DNA from 3 places in the Streptomyces sp. NBC_00631 genome. Region 1 is predicted to be linked to each of the others. Evidence: riboswitches for the same ligand, from Rfam matches in the RefSeq annotation. Region 1 holds a riboswitch; each other region holds the start of a gene.
The links. A riboswitch is a leader RNA that binds a small molecule or an ion and turns the genes downstream of it on or off. The one in region 1 is predicted to bind thiamine pyrophosphate.
Positions count from the first base shown of each region.

Region 2: linked by a shared signal. The riboswitch ahead of thiO (glycine oxidase ThiO) and the one ahead of thiC (phosphomethylpyrimidine synthase ThiC) in region 1 are both predicted to bind thiamine pyrophosphate.
Region 3: linked by a shared signal. The riboswitch ahead of OHB00_RS35930 (thiamine ABC transporter substrate binding subunit) and the one ahead of thiC (phosphomethylpyrimidine synthase ThiC) in region 1 are both predicted to bind thiamine pyrophosphate.

Region 1 covers NZ_CP107734.1:5,550,345-5,558,245, reverse strand. The annotation lists gene OHB00_RS25495 (cupin domain-containing protein) at 1-17, shown strand, start outside; gene OHB00_RS25490 (DUF5326 family protein) at 183-395, shown strand; gene OHB00_RS25485 (IclR family transcriptional regulator) at 658-1,395, shown strand; gene OHB00_RS25480 (SsgA family sporulation/cell division regulator) at 1,494-1,931, shown strand; gene OHB00_RS25475 (YibE/F family protein) at 2,071-3,654, opposite strand; TPP riboswitch at 3,726-3,902, shown strand; gene thiC (phosphomethylpyrimidine synthase ThiC) at 3,895-5,697, shown strand; gene OHB00_RS25465 (NUDIX domain-containing protein) at 5,761-6,198, opposite strand; gene OHB00_RS25460 (NADP-dependent oxidoreductase) at 6,233-7,171, opposite strand; gene OHB00_RS25455 (winged helix-turn-helix transcriptional regulator) at 7,266-7,682, shown strand; gene OHB00_RS25450 (hypothetical protein) at 7,727-7,901, opposite strand, start outside.
Region 2 covers NZ_CP107734.1:3,117,767-3,125,667, reverse strand. The annotation lists gene OHB00_RS14335 (thiazole synthase) at 7-801, opposite strand; gene thiS (sulfur carrier protein ThiS) at 805-1,017, opposite strand; gene thiO (glycine oxidase ThiO) at 1,014-2,183, opposite strand; TPP riboswitch at 2,181-2,292, opposite strand; gene OHB00_RS14320 (NAD(P)/FAD-dependent oxidoreductase) at 2,422-3,660, shown strand; gene OHB00_RS14315 (Rv2175c family DNA-binding protein) at 3,790-4,155, shown strand; gene thiE (thiamine phosphate synthase) at 4,189-4,836, shown strand; gene metF (methylenetetrahydrofolate reductase [NAD(P)H]) at 4,952-5,875, shown strand; gene OHB00_RS14300 (hypothetical protein) at 5,932-6,924, shown strand; gene OHB00_RS14295 (phytoene desaturase family protein) at 6,946-7,901, opposite strand, start outside.
Region 3 covers NZ_CP107734.1:7,788,113-7,796,013, reverse strand. The annotation lists gene OHB00_RS35950 (LOG family protein) at 1-329, shown strand, start outside; gene OHB00_RS35945 (LAETG motif-containing sortase-dependent surface protein) at 489-1,193, shown strand; gene OHB00_RS35940 (ABC transporter ATP-binding protein) at 1,269-2,288, opposite strand; gene OHB00_RS35935 (ABC transporter permease) at 2,288-3,886, opposite strand; gene OHB00_RS35930 (thiamine ABC transporter substrate binding subunit) at 3,931-5,001, opposite strand; TPP riboswitch at 5,074-5,181, opposite strand; gene rlmN (23S rRNA (adenine(2503)-C(2))-methyltransferase RlmN) at 5,225-6,331, opposite strand; gene OHB00_RS35920 (VOC family protein) at 6,409-7,194, opposite strand; gene OHB00_RS35915 (cytochrome P450) at 7,222-7,901, opposite strand, start outside.

The DNA.
Region 1 (7,901 bases):
CTCCCCCTGAGGCCTGACCTCACCCCTCGGGGTTCCCTAGGGGAAGGGTCAGGGGAGGACAAGGGATCCAAGGCCCCCGTACGACCCCTTCGCGGCTCTAGCATCGGGTGCAGGACATCGCATCGTGCGGCACGCACGAGACCGTACGTGCCGGAGCGCACGAGAAAGCGGAGGACAGGGCAATGCGAGAGATCTTCACGGGTCTGCCGTGGTGGGTGAAGTGGATCGCGGTGCCGGTCATCGCGCTGGTGGTGTTCGGCGGTCTCATCACCGCCGTGATCAGCTGGGTGGTCTTCCTGCTCTTCAAGCTGCTGATCTTCGTCGCGCTGGTCGGCGGACTGATCTACATCGTGCGGAAGTTCATGTCGAACTCCTCGTCGAAGAGCGACTGGTGAGATCAGTGGGAATCGGTGGCCGGTAACAGGAATCACCGGTTCCCTCGGGGGAGGGAAGTTTCCCGCACGGGCCGACCGGAAGCGCCGGCGGACGGTTAGAGTCGCTGACCCCCTCGCGCTCCGGGAGTGACCCTTGGCCACGCTTGACGCCACCTCCGCACCCACGGAACATCCCCCACCCCCGACCCAACGCCGTTCCGGCACACCGCCCGTACAGCGGCCCGCCGCCCCGGCCGACCCCGCACAGCCGCATTCGGCCACCCTGATCGGCTCCGTGCAGCGTGCGATGCGCCTGCTGGAGTGCGTCGCCGGGCACGAACACGGCGCCCCCGCCAAACAGCTGGCCCGGGAGACCGGCCTCGCCCTGCCCACCGCCTACCACCTGCTGCGCACCCTGGTCCACGAGGGCTATCTGCGCCGTGAGAAGGGGTTGTTCTTCCTCGGTGAGGCGGCGGAGCGGCTGAGCAGCAGTGGAGCGCAGCAGAAACGTCGCAGCGCGGTCGTCGAGACCCTCGCCGACTGGCGGGATTCGATCGGGGTCCCGGTGTACTTCGCCATGTACCGGGACGGCGAGATCGAGGTCATGTGCGTCTCCGACTCCCCGGGTACCCCGGCGGTCGAGGAGTGGGCCGACTTCCGCGAGACCGGCCACGCGCACGCCATCGGCCAGTGTCTTCTCTCCCAGCTGGACGAGGACGTCCGCCGCGACCATCTCGGCCGCTATCCCGTGCGGCCCCTCACCCCGTACACGGTCCGTGACGGCCAGACGCTGCTGCGACGGCTGGAGCGGACGCGGCGGATGGACCCGGTGGTGGAACGCCAGGAGTACGCGCTGGGGACGGTCTGTGCCGCGATTCCCCTCACCGTCGGGACCACGGCCGCCACGATCGCCATTTCCCTCCCCCTGCACCAGGCCGACCGGCTGCTGCCGGCGGTCCAGCAGTTGCAGGCCGGAGTGGGCCGGCATCTGGGGTCCCTGGCGATCGCTATCAGTATCTGAAAACTCACTCCTTGTGATCTCCCGTGTACGTTCAGCAAGATTTGACCACCATCAAGGGATAAATCCCGGCCAGTCGGTGTCATATGACGGGGTAGGCAATGCGCGAGTCCGTACAAGCAGAAGTCATGATGAGCTTTCTCGTCTCGGAGGAGCTCTCCTTCCGCATTCCCGTGGAGTTGCGCTACGAGACCTGTGATCCCTATGCCGTCCGGCTCACCTTCCACCTGCCCGGGGACGCGCCGGTGACCTGGGCCTTCGGACGGGAGCTGCTGATCGACGGGGTGGGGCGGCCGTGCGGCGAGGGAGATGTGCACATCGCGCCCGCCGACTCAGAGGTGCTGGGCGAGGTGCTGATCCGGCTTCAGGTCGGCGGCGACCAGGCGATGTTCCGGTCCTCCGCGCCGCCGCTGGTGGCTTTCCTGGATCGCACGGACAAGCTGGTGCCGCTTGGTCAGGAGGGCTCGCTCGCCGACTTCGACGCCCATCTCGACGAGGCTTTGGACCGCATCCTGGCCGAGGAGCAGAGCGCAGGCTGAAGCGTCACGGCACGGTGCGCGCACCGCTCCGCCGAGCCGCGTGTGGACGCGCAGGAACGCTTCTGCGCGTCCACGAGGCCCTTACCGGGCCAGTTGTCCTCGCCCGCGCCGTCCACGGCTCACCCCCGTAGTCCGTGCCTCACCGCTTCCGGCGCCGACCCCGTCCACCGCGCGCCGACGCCGATGCGGTTGGCCCCGTTGACGCGGCCTCCATGGCCACGGCCGTCTCCGCGCCCGGCCGGTCGGCCGACACCACCAGGGCCGCGAGCAGCGTGGTGACCGGCACCGAGGCGACCAGGCCGATCGAGCCGACCAGCGTGCGCACGATCTCCTCGGCCACCAGCTCGCTGTTGGCAACCGTGGCCACACTGCTCTGCGCGATCGAGAAGAGCAGCAGCAGCGGCAGTGCGGCGCCCGCGTAGGCAAGCACGAGGGTGTTGACGACGGAGGCGATGTGGTCGCGGCCGATGCGGATGCCCGCCCGGTACAGCCCGCGCCAACCCATCGTGGGGTTGGCGTCGTGCAGTTCCCAGACGGCCGAGGTCTGGGTCACCGTCACGTCGTCCAGGACACCCAGCGAACCGATGATGACACCGGCCAGCAGCAGTCCGCTCATGTCGATCGACGGATACAGGCCGTGGATCAGGCCGGTGTTGTCGTCGGTGTTGCCGGTGAGCGCGGCCCAGTCGATGAACTCCGAGCCGAGCAGGCCGATCAGGCACAGCGAGACCAGCGTGCCGAGCACCGCCACCGAGGTCCGGGCGGACAGCCCATGGCACATGTACAGGGCGATCAGCATGATGGCGCTCGATCCGACCACCGCCACCAGCAGCGGATTCGAGCCCTGCAGGACGGCCGGCAGGATGAACAGGGTCAGCACGAGGAAGCTGACGGCCAGCGCGACCAGCGCCATCACACCGCGCAGCCGGCCCACCACCACGACCGCGAGCGCGAAGATCCCGGCCAGCAGTGCCATCGGGAACTTCCGGTTCACGTCGGTGACCGAGTACTGCAGGTCCTTGGGCGCGGAGGGCTCGTACGCGGCCACGACCTTCTCGCCCTCGTGCAACTGCCGGGACTGGTCGGGCTGCACGATCTCGGTGAAGGTACGGCCCTCGTCCTTGCCGGCGTCGACCCGGACCGTGGCCTTCTTGCAGGTGCCGCCGTCCTCCTGCTTCGAGGAAGTGCCCTCGGCGGTGGAGGTGTCGCCGGTCGAGCCCCCTCCGGAGGCGTTGACCGACTTGCAGCTGACCGAGACGACCTTGGTGACCGTCGCCGCCTGTGTCTGGCGGTCGAAGCCGACCCCGGTGCGCTCGTGCGGCGGGGCACCGCCGGGCCACAGCACCACCAGGCCGACCACGACCGCAGCAGTGAAAGGGATGAGGATCGCCGCGATGACCTTGCGCAAATGCTTGGAGACGGGTGCGGCGGGGCCGTGGCTGTGGCTGTGCCCATGTGAGTGGCCTGGGGCCTGGCCGTTGGCCGAGTGGTCATGGGTCTGACGAGGGCCGGGGCCGGGTTGGGGGCCGTGGGCGTGAGCGTGGCCGTTGTCGTCATGGTGGGCATGGCTGGGAGCGTGTCGGTGGTCGTACTGCTCGCCCTGCCCGTGGATGTGGCCGTCACCGGCACCATGGCCCCCGTGGCCGGGTCCACCGCCCTGCGAGGCGCCGTTGCCGCGCCGCGGCTCGGGGGGCGGATAGGGGTGCTGCTGTGTCGAGGTCACCGCCAGATCATCGCAAGAACGACCGGGGCCCTCTGTTCACCGCGCCCGAATTGACGCTAGCGTGGAGGCACCTTTGCACACGCGGGAGCTCGGAGCACCGGGCTGAGAGGGCGCTGACCTCCGTATTCGCGATGTTTCACGTGGAACGAGTGATGTTTCACAGGAGCGTCGCCCGACGGAAGCCGCTGCGTCGACCGCCGAACCTGTTACCGGGTAATGCCGGCGTAGGGAGTAGGTCTCATGACCAACAAGGACGCACGCACGCCTGCCTCCAACCAGGACGAACAGCCCATTGCGGACGAACCGTCCCCGGAAGGCGGGAAGTCCATCGGCTGGCACAAGGGGTACGTCGAGGGCACGCGCCCCGATCTGCGGGTGCCGGTCCGTCAGGTGCATCTCACCAACGGGCAGTCGGTGACCCTCTACGACACCTCTGGGCCGTACACCGATCCGCTTGTCGAGACCGACGTCCGCAGGGGCCTGCCGCCGCTGCGGGAGAACTGGATCATCGCCCGCGGCGACACCGAGGAGTACGCGGGCCGGCCCGTCCGTCCCGAGGACGACGGGATCAAGCACACCTCGCCGCGCGGCGGCCTGCGCAACCTGGACGCTGTCTTCCCGGGCCGCCCGCGTCAGCCCCGGCGTGGCCGGGACGGCGAGGCGGTGACGCAGCTCGCGTACGCACGCCGGGGCGAGATCACCCCGGAGATGGAGTACGTGGCCATCCGCGAGAACGTTTCTCCCGAGGTGGTCCGCGAGGAGATCGCGGCGGGCAGGGCCGTACTGCCCGCCAACGTCAACCACCCGGAGATCGAGCCGATGATCATCGGCAAGCGGTTCCTGGTGAAGGTCAACGCCAACATCGGCAACTCCGCGGTCACCTCCTCCATCGAGGAGGAGGTCGAGAAGATGACCTGGGCGACCCGCTGGGGTGCCGACACGGTCATGGACCTCTCCACCGGCCGCAACATCCACACCACCCGCGAGTGGGTGCTGCGCAACTCCCCCGTCCCCATCGGCACGGTGCCGCTCTACCAGGCCCTGGAGAAGGTCGACGGCAGGGCCGAGGAACTGACCTGGGAGATCTACAAGGACACGGTCGTCGAACAGGCCGAGCAGGGCGTGGACTACATCACCGTCCACGCGGGCGTGCGCCTGCCGTACGTGCCGCTCACCGCCAACCGCAAGACCGGCATCGTCTCGCGCGGCGGCTCGATCATGGCGGCCTGGTGCCTCGCGCACCACAAGGAGTCGTTCCTGTACGAGAACTTCGAGGAACTCTGCGAGATCCTCGCCGCCTACGACGTCACGTACTCCCTGGGCGACGGCCTGCGCCCCGGCTCCATCGCGGACGCCAACGACGAGGCCCAGTTCGCGGAACTGCGCACGCTCGGGGAACTCAACCGGATCGCCAAGCGTTTCAATGTACAGACCATGATCGAAGGCCCGGGCCACGTCCCGATGCACAAGATCAAGGAGAACATCGACCTTCAGCAGGAGATCTGCGATGAAGCTCCGTTCTATACGCTCGGCCCGCTGACCACGGACGTCGCACCGGCGTACGACCACATCACCTCCGGCATCGGTGCCGCGATGATCGCCTGGTGGGGCACGGCGATGCTCTGCTACGTCACGCCCAAGGAGCACCTGGGCCTGCCCAACCGGGACGACGTCAAGACCGGTGTCATCACCTACAAGATCGCAGCCCATGCGGCCGACCTCGCCAAGGGCCACCCGGGCGCGCAGGAGTGGGACGACGCGCTGTCCGACGCCCGCTTCGAGTTCCGGTGGGAGGACCAGTTCAACCTCGCCCTGGACCCGGACACGGCCCGCGAGTTCCACGACGAGACGCTTCCGGCGGAGCCGGCGAAGACGGCCCACTTCTGCTCGATGTGCGGGCCGAAGTTCTGCTCGATGAAGATCTCCCAGGACATCCGCCGCGAGCACGGCGGCAACCGGGCCGAGGTCGAGGCGGGTATGGCGCAGAAGTCCAAGGAGTTCGCGGCTGCGGGCAACCGGGTCTATCTGCCGATCGCGGAGTGACCGCGGGCCCGGGAGCGTGCCGGAGTCCGGGGAAGCGGCTTCCGGCACGTGCCCCGGGCCCGGCTATCTGGCTCGCCAGGCCTCGGCCTGGTCCAGGACGTACGCGGCGAGTTCGGGCGGGTGCAGGGCGAGGGCGCTCACGGCGGCCCGGTCCAGCGGGATCCGGACCGGCTCGAAGTCGCCGGTGTCAGGGGCGGCGAGCTCGGGGCCGTCGCGGCGGTCCAGGCGCATGTCCAGCAGATCGGCGAGGAAGAAGTGCTGCGTGACGGTGAGCGTCTCGCCCGGTTCGGTCACGGTCGGAAGGGGGGTGGCGGGACCGATCGTGGCGCCGATCTCCTCCATCACCTCGCGGCGCAGTGCCGCTTCGAGGCCGGTGTCATCGGGTTCGACGCTGCCGCCCACGGTCGTCCAGTACGGGGAGCCGCACGGCCAGCCCCGGCGCAGGAGAACCAGGTGGTCACTGTCGAGCAGGACGACACGCACCTTGTGACGGGCCTTCATTGACGGGCCTTCACAGGGGGCACGGTAGTGCGTCTCAGGGTACCAGGACGAGTTTTCCGGTGGTGCGCCCGGCCTCGATCGCGCGATGGGCCTCCGCGGCCTCGGACAGCGGGTAGGTCTCCTGGACGAGTACCCGCAGCCGGCCCGTCTCGATACGTTCCGTGATCCGTTCCAGCAGCTCACCGGAGGGAGCAGCAGTGACCCACACATAGCGCACCCCGCGCTCGGCCGCCTGGCCTTCGTCCGTTCCCGGGTCGATCGACGCGCCCACGAGCAGACCGCCGGGGCGAAGCACGTCGAGGGAGCGCGGTCCGTAGGAGCCGCCGACCAGGTCCAGAACCGTGTCCACCGGAGCCACGGCGGACTCGAAGGCCGTGGTCGTGTAGTCGATCAGCTCGTCGGCACCCAGCCCGCGCAGCAGTTCGTGCCGGCCTGGCCGTGCCGTGCCGATGACGTAGGCCCCCAGTTCCTTGGCCAGTTGCACCGCGACATGGCCGACGCCACCGGCCGCCGCATGGATCAGCACCCGGTCACCGGGCCGGACCCGCGCCAGTACGGCCAGCGCCTGCCAGGCGGTGACCGCGACCAGGGGCACGGCAGCCGCGAGCGCGAGCTCCAGGTTCCCCGGAGCGGGGGCCAGCGCCCCGGCCGGCGCGACGGTGAACTCGGCGTAGGCACCGCGCCGTGAGACCGGCAGCATGCCGTACACCCCGTCGCCCGGGGCGAACCGTGTCACCCCCTCGCCGACCTGCTCGACGACACCGGCGACATCGTTGCCCGGCGTCCACGGCAGTTCGACCAGCTCCGGCACCCGGCCGGAGCGGAGCACCGCGTCCCCGGGATTGACCCCGGCCCCGGCGACCCGCACCAGCACCTGGCCCGGCCCCGGCTCGGGTATGCCGGTCCCGGCGTACTCCAGCGTCTCGGGGCCACCGAACACGGACTGGACGACAGCATGCATACGGGCGGACATCAGGACTCCTCGTCGGTGGGGCGCGTCGCGTCCCATGCTCGGCCCGGACGACAGCCCTGTGGAAGAAGGCACTTTCCTGATATCGAGGTTCCTCATGGATACCGGCTTCGACCTGAGAGAACACGGCGGCGTGGACGTCTTCCTGCGCGACTGCCCGACCCGTGCCGTGCTGGACGTGATCGCCGGCAAGTGGACCATGCTGGTGCTGGTGGCCCTTGCGGACGGCCGGCTCATGCGCTTCGCGGAACTGCGCAGACGGCTCGACGGCGTGACGCCGAAGGTGCTGACGCAGACCCTGCGCGCGCTGGAGCGGGAAGGACTGCTGACCCGCACGGTGTATCCGACGGTGCCGCCGCGCGTGGAGTACCGGCTGACCGAGCTGGGTCAGGAGGCGGGCGGGCTCGTGCAGCGCATCACCGACTGGTCGCAGGCGAACATGGCCGCCATGCAGGAGGCACGGGAGGAGTTCGACGGGCGCGCCGCCCGTCAGTCCCCCGGTGCGGCCTCGTAGACCGGGTGTCCGGCCTGCGCCCCCTGGGAGGGGCGCAAGCCGGGCTATTCCGGCTGGTGTTCCGGGCCTCCGAAGTCCGGGCTGGTGTAGTCCGGGCTGGTGAAGCTCGGGCGGGGGGCGGGGGCTGTGCCGTCGTCGGTGCTGAAGCCGGGACGGTCGTAACCGAGACGCGGCATCCGGCCCGCCGGGCCCGACGGAGCGGTACTGGGCAGCCCGGCC
Region 2 (7,901 bases), 2.4 Mb from region 1:
CGGCGCTCAGAACGCGGGGCGCTCGGGGTCCAGCACGGCCAGGCCCTCCGCCGGAGACGACGCCTCCGCGAGGTACCGGCGGGGAATCCGGCCCGCCAGCCGGGCCAGCCGCCCCGCCTCCACCCCGGCCCGCATGGCGAACGCCATCCGCTCGGGATCCTGCGCCCGGGTCACCGCCGACGCCAGCATCACCCCGGCGCACCCCAGCTCCATCGCCAGCGCCGCGTCCGACGCCGTACCGGCTCCCGCGTCCAGAATCACCGGCACCCGGGCGTGCTCGACGATCAGCTGGAAGTTGTGCGGGTTGCGGATCCCGAGCCCGGAGCCGATCGGCGACCCGAGCGGCATCACCGCCGCGCACCCCACGTCCTCCAGCTTCCGGGCCAGCACCGGATCGTCGTTCGTGTACGGCAGCACCGTGAACCCGTCGTCCACCAGCGTCTCCGCCGCGTCCAGCAGCTCCACCGGATCCGGCAGCAGCGTCCGCTCGTCGGCGATGACCTCCAGCTTGATCAGGGAGGTTCCCAGCGCCTCCCGCGCCAGCCGGGCGGTCAGCACGGCCTCCCCGGCGGTGTAGCACCCCGCCGTGTTCGGCAGCACCCGGATCCCCAGCCGATCGAGGACCGACAGCACGGAGCCCCGTACCCCCGGATCCACCCGCCGCATCGCCACCGTGGTCAGCTCGGTGCCGGACGCGACGAGCGCCCGTTCCAGCACCTCCAGGCTGGGCGCACCCCCGGTCCCCATGATCAGCCGGGAGGAGAACGTCGTACCCCCGAGGACGAACGGATCGTCGGCCATGGCTCAGCCTCCCTGCACGGCGGTGAGAACTTCCACGCGGTCACCTTCGGCGAGCCCGGTCGCCGCCCACTGACCGCGCGGCACGACGGTCTCGTTGACGGCCGCGGCCACGCCGGACGGCGCCGCCGTGAGGGACCGTACGAGGGTGTCGAGCGCGGTGCCCGGGGCGATCTCCCGGCGCTCCCCGTTGACGGAGATGGTGACGGAGATGTTCATACGGTCTGCTCCACGAGTACGGCGGGGACGGGGTCGAACCGCTTCGGCGTGAACGGACGGGCCTCCGGCGGCAGCTCGCCGCCGGCCAGCAGCTCCGCCATCACGTCCCCCGTGACCGGTGTGAGCAGCACCCCGTTGCGGTAGTGCCCGGTGGCCAGCAGCAGCCCGTCGAGGCGGGTCGGCCCGAGCAGCGGCGCGTTGTCGGGGGAGCCGGGGCGCAGTCCGGCCCGGGTCTCGGTCAGGGGCAGCTCGGTGATGCCGGGCACCAGCTCGTGCGCGTCGCGCAGCAGCTCGTACACGCCGCCCGCCGTGACCGTCGTGTCCCAGCCCAGCTCCTCGCTGGTCGCGCCGACGACCAGTTCGCCGTTCTCCCGGGGCACCAGGTAGACGTTCCCGCCGCGCACCACGGCCCGTACGGTCCGGCTGAGGAACGGCGCGTACCGCGCGGGCACGGTCAGCCGCAGCACCTGCCCCTTCACCGGCCGCACCGGCGGCCGCACCTCGTCGGGGACGCCCGCCAGCCTCCCGCTCAGGCTTCCGCCGGCGAGTACCACCTGATCCGCGCCCAGCGCCTCACCCGCGCGGGTGACGACACCGGCGGCCCGCTCCCTGACCACCTCCAGCCGCTCCGCCCAGTCGCGGTGGAACACCACCCCGGCCCGCTCGCCCGCGGCCACCAGCGCGGCCGCCAGCCGACGCGGGTCGATCTGGTGGTCGCCGTCCACCCGCAGCCCGCCGCGCACGCCCGGCGCGAGCATCGGCTCCAGGCGCCGGCACTCCCGCCCGGACAGCCATTCGGACTCCAGGCCCGACTGCTGCTGGAGGGCGTGCAGCTCGCGCAGATGGGCCCGGTCGTCGGCGTCCAGCGCGACCGCGAGGGTGCCGCAGCGCCGGTAGCCGAGGTCGTGGCCGGTGAGTTCGGTCAGCTCGGCGGCGAAGCCGGGATAGCGGTGGGCCGAGGCCAGGTTGAGCCCCAGCAGGGTCTGCTCGCCGTAGTGCAGTTCGGTGACCGCGGCCAGCATCCCGGCCGCCACCTGCGCGGCCCCGCCGCCGGGCCCGGGGTCGACCACGGTGACGGCGAGCCCGCGCTGAGCCGTTCGCCAGGCCGTGACCAGGCCGATGATCCCGCCCCCGATGACGAGGACGTCGGACGTACGTGAGGACATGGGCGTCCAGCCCCTCCCTTCGCCGGCATGACCCGGATCAGGTTCGTACGGTCGGAGGCCGCCAGCCTCCCTCTCAGCCCGGTGCGTCCGGGCTCCCGCGTGTGCTTCCCCGCCACCCTAGCCCGCGCGGCTCCACCCTTGTAAGACGGCCTCGGACGGCGCTGTGCAACAGGTCACTCGCCACGACCCCTGACTGACTCTTTGTCAGTTGTCTATCGTTCTTGTCTATGGTGATCAGGTGAGCGAGCAGACGCAGCGACGGGGCACGTCACAGGCACGGCGCGTGGTCGTCGTGGGCGCGGGCATGGCCGGGGTGCAGACCGCCGTCGCCCTGCGCGAGCAGGGATTCACCGGCACCGTCACACTGATCGGCGCCGAGCCGCACCAGCCGTACGACCGGCCGCCGCTCTCCAAGGCCGTGCTGCTCGGCAAGTCGGAGGGCTCCGCCTTCGAGGTCGACTTCGAGGCGCTCGGCATCGAGCTGGCGCTCGGCCGCGAGGCGCTGGGCGTGCGCACCGCCGACCACGAGCTGGACACCGAGGCCGGACCGGTGCCCTACGACGTCCTGGTCCTTGCCACCGGTGCCGAGCCGATCACGCTGCCCGGCACCGAGGGCGTGCCCGGCGTCCACTTGCTGCGCACCCTGGACGACGCCGAGCGGCTGCGGCCCGTACTCGCCCGGCAGCACGACATCGTGGTCGTCGGTGCGGGCTGGATCGGCGCCGAGTTCGCCACCGCGGCCCGCGAGGCCGGCTGCGCGGTGACCGTCGTGGAGGCCGCCGACCGCCCGCTCGCGGGAGCGCTTCCCGCCGAGGTCGCCGCGCCGATGGCCGCCTGGTACGCGGACAGCGGCACCGCACTGCGCACGCACGCGCGCGTGGCGCGCGTCGAGCCCGGCGCTGTGGTGCTCGACGACGGCTCGCGGCTGCCCGCGGGCGCCGTCGTGGTGGGCATCGGCGCCCGCCCCGCCACGGCCTGGCTGACCGGCTCCGGCATCGAGCTGGGCGCGCATCGCGAGGTGCTGGCCGACGACCGCCTGCGCACCACCGCCCCCGAGGTCTACGCGGTCGGCGACTGCGCCTCCTTCCCGTCCGGCCGCTACGGCGAGCGCCTGCTGGTCCACCACTGGGACAACGCCCTCCAGGGCCCCCGCACGGTCGCCGCCAACATCCTCGGCGAGACCGACGCCGTCTACGACCCGGTCCCGTACTTCTGGTCCGAACAGTTCGGCCGCTTCGTCCAGTACGCCGGCCACCACGCCGCGGCCGACCGCATGGTCTGGCGCGGCGACCCGACCGGCCCGTCCTGGAGCGTCTGCTGGCTGCGCGAGGACCGCCTGGTAGCCCTGTTGGCGGTAGGCCGCCCCCGGGACCTGGCCCAGGGCCGCCGCCTGATCGAGGCGGGTACCCGTATGGACGCCGAGGCCCTGTCCGACCCGGCCCGCCCTTTGAAGAACGCGACTACAGCGCCCCGATAGGGGCGGGGCCGTGACATGTGCGGCTCCGCCGCGTGGGCGCGACCAGCCCCCGTGGCGCCGCACCCGAACCACGACCCGTCCCGGCACTGCCATCGCGGCCCGCTCGTCGGAGCGCCTACCCTAGATCCCGTGACCGAGATTGACGCAAAGATCGATGCTCTCGTCCCCGCCTGGCTCAACCTCCCCGACATCGCGGAAATGATGGACGTCGAGGTGACCCGCGTGCGGCAGCTGGTCAAGGAGGGCCAGCTCATCGCCGTCCGCCGCGGTGAGAACAGGGCGCTGCACGTCCCCGCCGCCTTCATCGACGGGGACAAGGTCGTCAAGGGCCTGTCCGGGACCCTGACGCTCCTGCGGGACGACGGCTTCACGGACGAAGAGATGCTGGAGTGGCTCTTCACCCCCGACGCCACCCTGCCCGGCACCCCCGCGCAGGCGCTCAGCGAGAATCGCGGCACGGAGGTGAAGCGCCGCGCCCAGGCGCTCGCCGTCTGAGGCGACCAGTACTGACACAACGGGGGATAACCGATGACCGACACCGCCCGCGCCCAGCTGGCCGACGCCCGGCTCTACCTGTGCACGGACGCCCGCAAGGAGCAGGGCGACCTCGCCGGGTTCCTGGACGCGGTCCTGGCGGGCGGTGTCGACATCGTGCAGTTGCGCGACAAGGGCCTGGAGGCCGGCGAGGAGCTGGAGCACCTCGCCGTGTTCGCCGACGCCTGCGCCCGGCACGGCAAGCTGCTCGCGGTCAACGACCGCGCGGACGTGGCCCACGCGGCCGGCGCCGACGTGCTCCACCTCGGCCAGGGTGACCTGCCGGTCCCGGCCGCCCGCGCGATCCTCGGCCCGGACGTCCTGATCGGCCGCTCCACGCACGCCGAGCCGGAGGCCGCCGCGGCCGCCGTGCAGGACGGTGTGGACTACTTCTGCACCGGCCCCTGCTGGCCCACCCCCACCAAGCCCGGCCGCCCCGCCCCCGGCCTCGGCCTGGTGCGGTACACCGCCGCCCTGGGTACCGACCGCCCCTGGTTCGCCATCGGCGGCATCGACCTCGGCAACCTCGACCAGGTGCTGGACGCGGGCGCCCGCCGGGTGGTCGTGGTCCGCGCGCTCACCGCCGCCGGCGACCCGGGCGCGGCGGCGGCCGAGTTCGCCGAGCGGCTGCGCTCGCGGTAGCGCGCAGGGGGGCGCTGTCCGGAAACTTGTCCAGTATCCGGACGCGAGGTCGACAATTCGGGCAAATATCCCGAGTTCGGTTGGGTGACCGTCCACCCCTGACTAACCTGCGGGTATGGCCCTCGGAACCGCATCCACCAGGACTGACCGCGCACGCACCGTGCGCGACATGCTCGCCACCGGCAAGATCACGTACTCGTTCGAGTTCTCGGCGCCGAAGACCCCCAAGGGTGAGCGGAACCTGTGGAGCGCGCTCCGGCGGGTCGAGGCGGTCGCTCCCGACTTCGTCTCCGTGACCTACGGCGCCGGCGGCTCCACCCGCGCGGGCACCGTCAAGGAGACCGAGCAGATCGTCGCCGACACCACGCTCACCCCGGTCGCCCACCTCACCGCGGTCGACCACTCGCTGGCCGAGCTGCGGAACATCATCGGCCAGTACGCGGACGCCGGGATCCGCAACATGCTCGCGGTGCGCGGCGACCCGCCCGGCGACCCGATGGGCGAGTGGGTGGCGCACCCGCGAGGGCTGACCTACGCGGCCGAACTCGTCCGGCTCATCAAGGAGTCGGGCGACTTCTGCGTGGGCGTCGCCGCGTTCCCGGAGATGCACCCGCGCTCCGACGACTGGGACACCGACGTCCGGCACTTCGTCGACAAGTGCCGCGCGGGCGCCGACTACGCCATCACGCAGATGTTCTTCCAGCCCGAGTCGTATCTTCGCCTTCGCGACTCGGTCGCCGCGGCCGGCTGTGAAACTCCGGTCATCCCGGAAATTCTGCCGGTCACCAGTGTGAAGATGCTGGAACGGCTGCCCAAACTCAGCAACGCGGCCTTCCCGGACGCCCTGAAAGAGCGGATCCTCACAGCCAAAGACGATCCGGCGGCGGTACGCTCCATTGGCATCGAACACGCCACGGAGTTCTGCGCCCGGCTGCTGGCCGAGGGAGTGCCCGGACTGCACTTCATCACGTTGAACAGCTCCACGGCGACGCTGGAGATCTACGAGAACCTGGGCCTGCACCATCCCCCGCAGGCCTAGACCGGCCGCACCGGAGTACGACACACTGCGTAGCGGTCACTGGAGGAGGGGCGTACATGGGCTGGACGGTCCTCTACGTAGCGTTCGGCATCGTCGCACTGTGGTTGCTCGGCGAGGTACTGCTGCAGTACAAGGCGCGGCTGCGCTGGCGGCTGCTCGCCTTCGTGGGCTTCCTCGGGGTCGTCTTCGGTGTCCTGATCCCGTCTGTGATCGTCATCGGCGTGGGCGCGATCGCCTTCGCGGTCGGCCAGACCTACGTCACGCTGTCGTTCCGCCGCGGCTTCGAGGCGGGCTGGGCCGTCAAGCGCCCGGGTGCGGAGGGTGACGGCGGCGGCCTGACCAAGCGCCGCCGCGGCGAGCCGGACCAGGACCCGGGCCTGGAAGCCACCGACCCGGACGCGGCCGACGCCGCCTACGCCGAGCAGCAGGGCGGCTACGCCACGGGCGGCACGCCGTCCTACGGCGGTGACGACTACGACCGTGACGACGTCTTCACCCCGGCGGCCCGCACCATGGAGCCCGGCGCGGCCGAGTCGACCGCGGTGTACGAGCCGCAGCCGTTGCCCGACGACACCGGCTCCTACGGCGTCTACCGCGACTCCGGCTACGCCGCCGGCGACCAGCAGGCCGCCTACGCGACCGCCGGCCAGGACCAGGCGTACGCCGCCCAGGGCACCGACCAGAACTACGCCTACGACTACTCCGGTTACGGCCAGCAGCAGTACGGCTACGACACGAGCGGCGGCCAGCAGCAGTACGCCAACTACTCCGACCCGTACATCGGCAACCAGACCTACGGCGGCGAGGGGTACGACCAGTCGTCGTACGGCACCCAGCAGTACGACCAGCAGGGGTACGCCCAGGGCCAGTACGGCACCGGCGGCTTCGGCGAGACCCCGGCCGGTGGTGTCTGGGTCCCGCAGCAGCGCGCCGACGAGACGTACGGCGGCGAACTCCCGCAGGAGCAGCCGTACCCCTACCAGGGCGACGGACAGGGCCAGGAGAGCCAGCAGGGCAACGGGTACGACGAGCAGCAGTACCGTTTCTGAAGCCGTCCCGAGGAGCCCGGCTCACTGCGAGCCGCGGAACTCCGGCCCCTCCACGATCAGTCCGGCCACCAGCGCCCCCGACATGCCGGCGTGCGCGAGCCCGCCACCGGGGTGTGACCAGCCGCCCACCCGGTACAACCCCGGGAGCCGAGTGGTGTTGGCCGGATGCAGGAAACGTCCCTTGCCGGCGGCGAGGGCGGGAGCCGAGACCTCCCCGAACTCCGGGGTGCCCGTGGCGTGTTCCGGCAGCCGCGTCTCGTGCCAGAGCAGGCGCTCCCGGAGCCCCGGGACGGCGGCTTCGGCGGCTTCGAGGAGGAAGTCCGTGCAGGCCCGGGCCGTGCCGTCCTTCTCCCAGCCGGCCTCGGCCGACAGCACCGCCGACAACACCACGGACTCGTGGTCGTCGTCCGGTCTGAGCGCCGGGTCGTCGGGGCGCAGCACCGTCACCGTGGGGCGCACCGGCCGGTCGCCGCCGGGCGCGGTCAGCAGGTCCAGCTCGGTCTCGCCGTCCGGGGCGTGCACGATCGTGCGGTGCGCGGTACCGGCCCCGGGCCCGCCACGGAGCGCGAGCAGCACGGTGAGGCGGCCCGGGCGCGCCGGCTTCCTGTCGGCCCGCACATCGCCGTCGGCGTCGAGCCGGCACCCCGTCAGCCGCGTGAGCGCGTCGAGCCGCACCGGATCCACTCCGGCCACCACATGGTCCACGTCGATCACAGAGCCGTCGGCGAGCTCCACCCCCGCCGCGCGGCCGTCCTTCGCCAGCACCGCCGTGACCTCGGCACCGAAGACGAACTCGACCCGCCGCTGCACGCACCGCTCGTACACCGCACGCGCCAACTCCCGCAGCCCGCCGCGCACATACCAGGTGCCGAAGGCGTGCTCCAGGTACGGCAGCACGGCCGCGCTCGCCGGCGTGTCACGGGGGTTGAGGCCGTACGCGAGCGCGTGGCTGTTCAGGAGGGCGGCCAGCCGCTCGT
Region 3 (7,901 bases), 2.2 Mb from region 1:
CGAACGCCTTCGCCGCGCACATCGCCAAGTACTTCGCCAACGCCACCCGCGAGGACGGCCTCCTGGCCCGCTCCGACGCCGGTGTGGTGTTCCTGCCGGGCGCCGCCGGGACCGTACAGGAGATCTTCGACAACGCGACGCCCAACTACTACGAGTCGCGGGGCGAACCGACCCCGATGGTGCTCGTGAACGAGGCTCACTGGAGCGAGAAGCTGCCGGCCTGGCAGCTTCTGACCTCGCTCGCGGGGCAGCGTGCGATGGCGTCCCGTATCGCCCTGGTTGACCGGATCGAGCAAGCTTCACAAGCGCTGAAACGTCTCAGCAGTTAAACAGCGAGCAAAGTCAACGCCTGTGGACCGCATATGCATTGACACTGCTTACGGAGCGCTTATACACCTGTGAGCCTCTTGGGGTTTCTGATGCCTCGTCGCACCGTCGCGTCAACTCCCCCTCAGCCCCCCGCAGTCATGCACTCAGTAAGGACAAACGTGTCCATATCCCGCCGCAGTGCACGTCGTTCCGTGCGCATCCTGGGTGTTGCCTCCGCGTCGGCCGCGCTGGTCCTGGGCGTCTCCAGCAGCGCCCTCGCGTGCAACATCAAAGAGTTCTCCGCCGAAGCCACCTGCGACGGCTCCAACGGTGTCATCACGGTCACCGACAAGGACGCTTCCGGTACTCCGGCCACCATCACCGTCTTCCTTGAGAACAACGGCGCCGACGCCAGGCAGGTCGGCGACGCGAAGCCCATCAAGGGCACCGCGGCAGGCGCTACGGTCAGCTTCTCCGAGGACTGGGCACCGAACGCCGTGTACCGTATCCGCGTCACGACCGACAACGGCAAGGTCGACGCGGACATCACACCGAACCTGACCACCCCGTCGACCGCGTGCAAGTCCGACGAGAGCTCCAGCCCGTCCCCGTCGGAGTCGGCCACCCCGTCCCCGTCGGCGTCCGAGTCCACCCCGGCCGAGTCGGACTCCCCGACCCCGTCGGCCTCGGACAGCACCAGCACCGCTCCGGCGTCCGCGTCGAGCAACGCCCCGTCCCCGGCCGTCGGTGAGTCGAACCTCGCCGAGACCGGTGCCAACTCCAACACCGGCCTGATCGCCGGTATCGCCGCCGCGCTCGTGGCGGTCGGCGGTGGCGCGGTGTGGTTCGGCATGCGCCGCCGTGGGGCGCACAGCGGTAGCTGACCCACCGCTCACTCGTACACGCCGAGGCCCCTCCCCGTATCCCCGGGGGCGGGCCTCGGTCGTACCCGCGCGGCCTCAGTCCAGTACGACGGTCTCCGCCGCGTCGAACTCGACGCCCACCGCGTCCCCGGCCTCCGGCGCCGCCCGCAGTGCGCAGGCAGCCTCCAGGCGGGGGCCGTCCTGGGGCTGGAGATGGACGGTGACATGGGTGCCCTGGAAGGTGCGGGCGGCCACCGTGCAGGGCAGCCCCGCGTCGGCGGCGACCAGCCGTACTCCGGCCGGCCGGACGAGCAGGGTCCGCGCCCCCTGCCCGGCGCCCTCGGGCACCGGCACCTTCCCCCACGGCGTCACCGCGACCGTTCCCTCGACGGTCGCCGGGACCACGTTGCCGAAGCCCAGGAAGCGGGCCACGAACTCGTCCGCGGGCCGCTGCCAGACGTCCAGGGGCGTGCCGGACTGGGCGATCCGCCCGTCCCGCATCACGACCACCCGGTCGGCCAGTGCGAAGGCCTCGCCCTGGTCGTGCGTCACCGCGAGCACGGTCGTACCCAACCGCCCGAACAGCTCACGCAGTTCGACCACCAGCCGCTCCCGCAGCGAGCGGTCGAGCTGCCCCAGCGGTTCGTCGAGCATCAGCAGCCGGGGCCGGGGCGCGAGCGCCCGGGCCAGCGCCACCCGCTGCTGTTCCCCGCCGGAGAGCCCGGCGACGGCCCGCCGGGCCGCGCCCGGCAGTCCCACCAGGTCCAGCAACTCTGCGACACGCGCGGCCTGTTCCGTCTTACCGGCACCACGCATCCGCAGCCCGAAGGCCACGTTCCCGCCCACGTCCCGCTGCGGGAAGAGCTGATGGTCCTGGAACATCAGCCCCACCCCGCGCCGATGCGCCGGCACCCGTGCCTGGTCGTGCCCGTCGAGCAACACCCGCCCGGAGTGCAGCGGTTGCAGCCCCGCCACCGCCCGCAGCAGCGTCGACTTGCCGCTTCCGCTGGGTCCGAGCACGCACACCACCTCGTGCTCGGCCACCTTCAGGCCGACGGCGTCGAGGACGGCCCGTCCGCCGAACCGCACGGTGGCCGCGTCGAGAGCCAGCAGCATCAGAACTCCCCCGTCCGGTCGGTCCGCAGCCGCTCAAGAACCAGCAGCGCCACCGCGCACACCACCATGAGAATCGTGGAAAGGGCCATCGCCTGGCCGTAGTTGAGATCACCGGGGCGGGACAGCAGCCGGGCCACCGCCACCGGCAGGGTCGGGTTGTCGGGCCGTGCGATGAACACGGTCGCCCCGAACTCCCCCAGCGACACCGCGAAGGCGAAGCCCGCCGCGATCAGCAACGCCCGCCGCACCAGGGGAAGATCGACCTCCCGCCAGACCCGCCAGGGCGACGCCCCGAGCACGGCCGCCGCCTCCCGCAGCCGCTCGTCCACGGCCCGCAGCACGGGCAGCATGGTCCGCACGACGAAGGGCGCGCCGACCAGCGCCTGCGCCAGCGGGACCAGAACCCAGGACTGGCGCAGATCCAGCGGCGGCTTGTCGAGCGCGATCAGAAAACCGAAGCCGACGGTCACCGCGGACACCCCGAGCGGCAGCATCAGCAGCGCGTCGAACCCCCGTACCAGCCGCCCCGCGTCCCGGCGGGCCAGCGCGGCGGCGGCGAGCCCGCCGATCACCACCGCGATGGCGGTGGCCGCGACCGCGTACTCCAGGGAGTTGACCACCGACTCGATCGGCGCGACCAGGAAGGTCCCGCCGTCGGCGTCGCCCAGCGCCCGGTAGTAACCGAACCCGCCGTCCAGCGACCGCCGTACCAGCACGGCCAGCGGCAGGACGAGGAGTACGGCGATGGTGGCGAGGACCCCGCCGAGCAGTGCCCACTGCCCGGCCCCGCGCGGCCGGCGCGCCGTCACCGCCGGGTCTACCAGCCTGAGCGCGCTCTCCCGCCGCCGTACCGTCCACGCGTGCACGGCGAGGATCGCGCCGACCGCGGTGAACTGTACGAGGGTGAGGACGGCGGCCGTGGAGAGGTCGAAGATCTCGGAGGTCTGCCGGTAGATCTCCACTTCGAGGGTGGAGAACGTCGGCCCGCCGAGGATCTGCACCACACCGAAGGAGGTGAAGGTGAACAGGAACACCATCAGCGCGGCGGCGGCCACGGCGGGCGCGAGCGCGGGCAGGGTGACCTTCCGCCAGGCGGCCGGCGGGGAGACGCCGAGCATCCGGGCGGCCTCCTCCTGCCGCGGGTCCAGCTGGGCCCACAGCCCGCCCACGGTCCGTACGACGACCGCGTAGTTGAAGAAGACGTGCGCCAGCAGGATGGCCCAGACGGTGGTGTCGAGTCGTACCCCCCACAGCTCGTCCAGCAGTCCGCCCCGCCCGACGAGCGCGAGGAAGGCGGTCCCCACGACGACCGTCGGCAGCACGAAGGGGACCGTCACCACGGCCCGGAGCACCTGCTTGCCCGGGAAGTCGAGGCGGGCGAAGACGTAGGCGGCGGGCAGTGCGGCCAGCAGGGTGAGCGCGGTGGAGGCGAGCGCCTGCCAGGTGGTGAACCAGAGCACGTGCCGGATGTCGGACCGACCGACGACATCGGCGATCCTCCCGAACTGCCACACCCCGTCGGCCTTCAGCCCGCGCGTGACGATCGCCGCGACCGGCCAGGCGAAGAAGACGCCGAAGAACGCGACGGGCACGGCCATCAGACCGAGCCGCGCCGCGCTCCCCGAACGGCCCCTTCGCGGGGCTACTTCAGTACGAGTGACGTCCACGTCTTGACCCACTGGTCACGGTTGGCGGCGATCTTGTCGGGCGCCATGGTCTCGGGATCCTGGGCGGCGGGCCCGTACTCGGTGAACTCGGCAGGCACCTTGGCCCCCTTGACCACCGGGTACACGAACATGTTCAGCGGCATGTCCTCCTGGAACTCCTTGGAGACCAGGAAGTCGATGAGCGCCTTGCCGCCCTTGGTGTTCTTGGCGTTGCTCAGCAGCCCGGCGAACTCGATCTGCCGGAAGCAGGTGCCGGTCGCGACCCCGGTGGGCGCGGTGCTCGGCTTCGGGTCGGCGTAGATGACCTCGGCGGGCGGGGAGGAGGCGTACGACACGACGAGCGGCCGGTCACCGCCCGCCTTCTTGCCGCCGGCCGAGCCGGAGAACTCCTCGTCGTAGGCCTGCTCCCAGCCGTCGACCACCTTGACGCCGTTGGCCGTGAGCTTCTTCCAGTAGCCCTGCCACCCGCCGTCCCCGTACTGGGCGGCCGACCCGAGCAGGAAGCCGAGCCCCGGCGAGGAGGTGGCCGCGTTCTCGGTGACGAGGAGGTTCTTGTACTGCGGCTTGACGAGATCGGCGTACGAGGTCGGCGGGTTCAGCTTGTGCTTGGTGAAGTACGCCTTGTCGTAGTTGACGCAGATGTCGCCGTAGTCGATGGGTGTGACCCGGTGCTTGGCCGCGTCGAGCTGGTACGCCGTGCCGACCGTGCCGAGCCCCTTCGCCTCGTACGACTGGAAGAGACCGTTGTCGAGGGCCCTGGACAGCAGGGTGTTGTCGACCCCGAAGAAGACGTCGCCCTGCGGGTTGTCCTTGGTCAGGATAGCCTTGTTGACGGCCTGCCCGGCGTCGCCGTCCTTGAGGACCCTGACCTGGTAGCCGGACCGCTTCTCGAAGTCCTTGAGCACGTTCTTGGAGACGGCCCACGAGTCGTGGCTGACGAGGGTGACGGTCTTGGAGTCGGCTCCGCTGTCCGCCGAGGACGAGCATGCGGACAGCGTCACGAGCCCGAGCCCGACGGCCGCGGCCACGAAGGTCCTGGTGTGCACTGGTGTTTTCCTCCTGGGGTTGTCCAGGAAGAGACGCGGCCCCGCCCGCGGTGTGCGGGCAGGGCGCAACAGCTTGAGTAATGACCGAACTTCCTACCCAGAATGACCTGGGCGAGGTTCAGAGGGTCTGCGGCCCGGTTGCCGCACTCTCAGCGCTGTGGCGCTCCCCTGTCGGAATATGAAGATGTGTTGGCCAGATCCTACCGCTCGGTCCCTACGGCGCTCACCTCTCGGTGGCCGCGAGCTGACCACAGGCGCCGTCGATCTCCTGCCCACGGGTGTCCCGGACCGTCACCGGCACACCATGCGCCTCGATCGCCTCGACGAACGCCTTTTCGTCCTCCGGCCGCGACGCGGTCCACTTCGAACCCGGCGTCGGGTTCAGCGGGATGAGGTTGACGTGCACGGGCTTGCCCTTGAGCAGCCGGCCCAGCCGGTCACCGCGCCACGCCTGGTCGTTGATGTCGCGGATGAGCGCGTACTCGATGGACAGGCGCCGCCCGCTCTTCTCGACGTACTCGAACCCGGCGTCGAGGACCTCGCGCACCTTCCACCGCGTGTTCACGGGGACGAGGGTGTCGCGCAGTTCGTCGTCGGGGGCGTGCAGGGAGATCGCGAGCCGGCACTTGAAGCCCTCGTCGGCGAACCGGTGGATGGCCGGGACCAGTCCGACGGTCGAGACGGTGATCCCTCGCTGCGAGAGGCCGAGCCCGTCCGGGGCGGGGTCGGTCAGCGCCCGGACGGCTCCGACGACCCGCTTGTAGTTGGCGAGCGGCTCGCCCATCCCCATGAAGACGATGTTCGACAGCCGCGCGGGACCGCCGGGCACCTCCCCGTCCCTGAGCGCCCGCATCCCGTCGACGATCTGGTGGACGATCTCGGCGGTGGACAGGTTCCGGTCCAGCCCGGCCTGCCCGGTCGCGCAGAACGGGCAGTTCATCCCGCAGCCCGCCTGCGAGCTGATGCACATGGTCACCCGGTCCGGGTAGCGCATCAGCACCGACTCGACGAGCGTGCCGTCGAACAGCCGCCACAGCGTCTTGCGCGTCGTCCCCTCGTCGGTCGACAGATGCCGTACGACGGTCATCAGCTCGGGGAACAGCGCCTCCCGCAGCTTGTCCCGCGAGCCGGCCGGGATGTCCGTCCACTGCTCGGGGTCGTGCGCGTACCGCGCGAAGTAGTGCTGCGAGAGCTGCTTGGCACGAAACGGCTTCTCCCCGACCTCGGCCACCGCGTCCTTGCGCTCGGCGGGCGAGAGATCAGCGAGATGCCGCGGCGGCTTCTTGGCTCCGCGCGGCGCGACGAAAGTAAGTTCTCCGGGCTTGGGCATGGTTCTACCAGTGTCGCAGATCGATTCGGGTGGCCTGCGACGGTGGGTCCGGGGCCGGCACGGCCCCGGGAGCGAGTTCAGCTTCTGGCGGTGGTGATGATGGCGAAAGGGGCACCGGAGGGGTCGAGGAACATGGCGAAGCGGCCGATGCCCGGGGCCTCGGTGGCCGGGATGAGGACGGTGGCTCCGGCCTCGGTGGCCGAGGCGAGTGTGGTGTCGCAGTCCCGCACCTCGAAGTAGGGATGCCATTCCGAGGTGGAGCCGGCGTCGAGGTTGGCCTGGGGCAGTTGCATCAGACCGCCGTGGGAGGACGCGTCACCGGGGGCGGGGAAGAGAACCGTGTAGGTCAGTGCCGGGCCGATCGGCACATCGGTCGTCCGCCAGGAGAAGACCGAACCGTAGAACGCCTTCGCCGCGTCCGCGTCGGTGGTGTACAGCTCCGTCCTGGCCAGGCTGCCGGGGACCGCGACGAGGTCCAGGCCCTGGGTTTCGCCGGGCTGCCAGACGGCGAAGTCGGCGCCGGTGGGGTCGACGAAGGCGGCCGCCCGCCCGAAGGCGAAGACGTCCGCCGGGGCGATCCGGACGCTGCCGCCGGCCTGCTCCACGGCCTTGGCGGTGGCGTCGGCGTCCGGGGTGTGGAAGTACACCCTCCAGGACGGGCTCGCGCCCTCCCCGGTGAGCGGGCCGATCCCGGCGACCTTCCTGCCGTCCTGCTCGAAGAAGCCGTAGCCGCCCGCCTCCGGTCCCGCCGACCGGTGTCCCCAGCCGAAGACGGCCGCGTAGAAGGCGGCGCTCGCGCCGGTGTCCGGGGTGCCCAGGTCGAGCCAGTTGGGAGCGCCGGGGACGTAGGTGGTCGTCAGCATGGTGGAGTCCTCCTCGGCCCTCGCCGGTCACCAGGTCACGGGCAGCGTACGCGGTCCGCGGATCAGGCCCTGGCGCTGGAACTCGACCTCCTCGGGTGGCACGGCGAGCCGGATGCCGGGGAAGCGGGCGAGCACCGAGCCGATCATGATCTCGGCCTCCATGCGGGCCATGATCGCGGCCATGCAGTGGTGGGGGCCGTGCCCGAAGGCCAGGTGGGGACCGTTGGCCCGCTCGAAGTCCAGGTCGTCGGGGTCGGTGAAGACGGCGGGGTCGCGGTTGGCGGCGACGTAGGCGTTGTAGACGACGTCACCGGCGCGGATCAGCTGGCCGCCGACCTCGACGTCCTCGGCGGCGACGCGCGGGATACCGACGCCGTTGCGGTGCGGGACGTAGCGGAACAGCTCGTCCACCGCCTTGGGGAGCAGCTCCGGCTCGCGGCGCAGCCGGTCCAGGTGCCTGGGGTGGGTGAGCAGCGCGTACATCATCGAGCCGCTGTTGTTGCGGACCGCGTGGCCGCCGCTGACCTGGATGGCGGTGGCCAGGGAGATCGCCTCGTCGTCGGTGATCTCGCCGTCGGCGGTGGCCTGGGCCAGCACCCCGGCGAGGTCCTCGCGAGGTTCCTCGCGGCGGCTGTGCAGCAGCTCGGCGATCCGGGCGCGGGTGGCGCGAGCGGCCTCCCGGGCACGCTCCTCGGCGTCGGGACCGG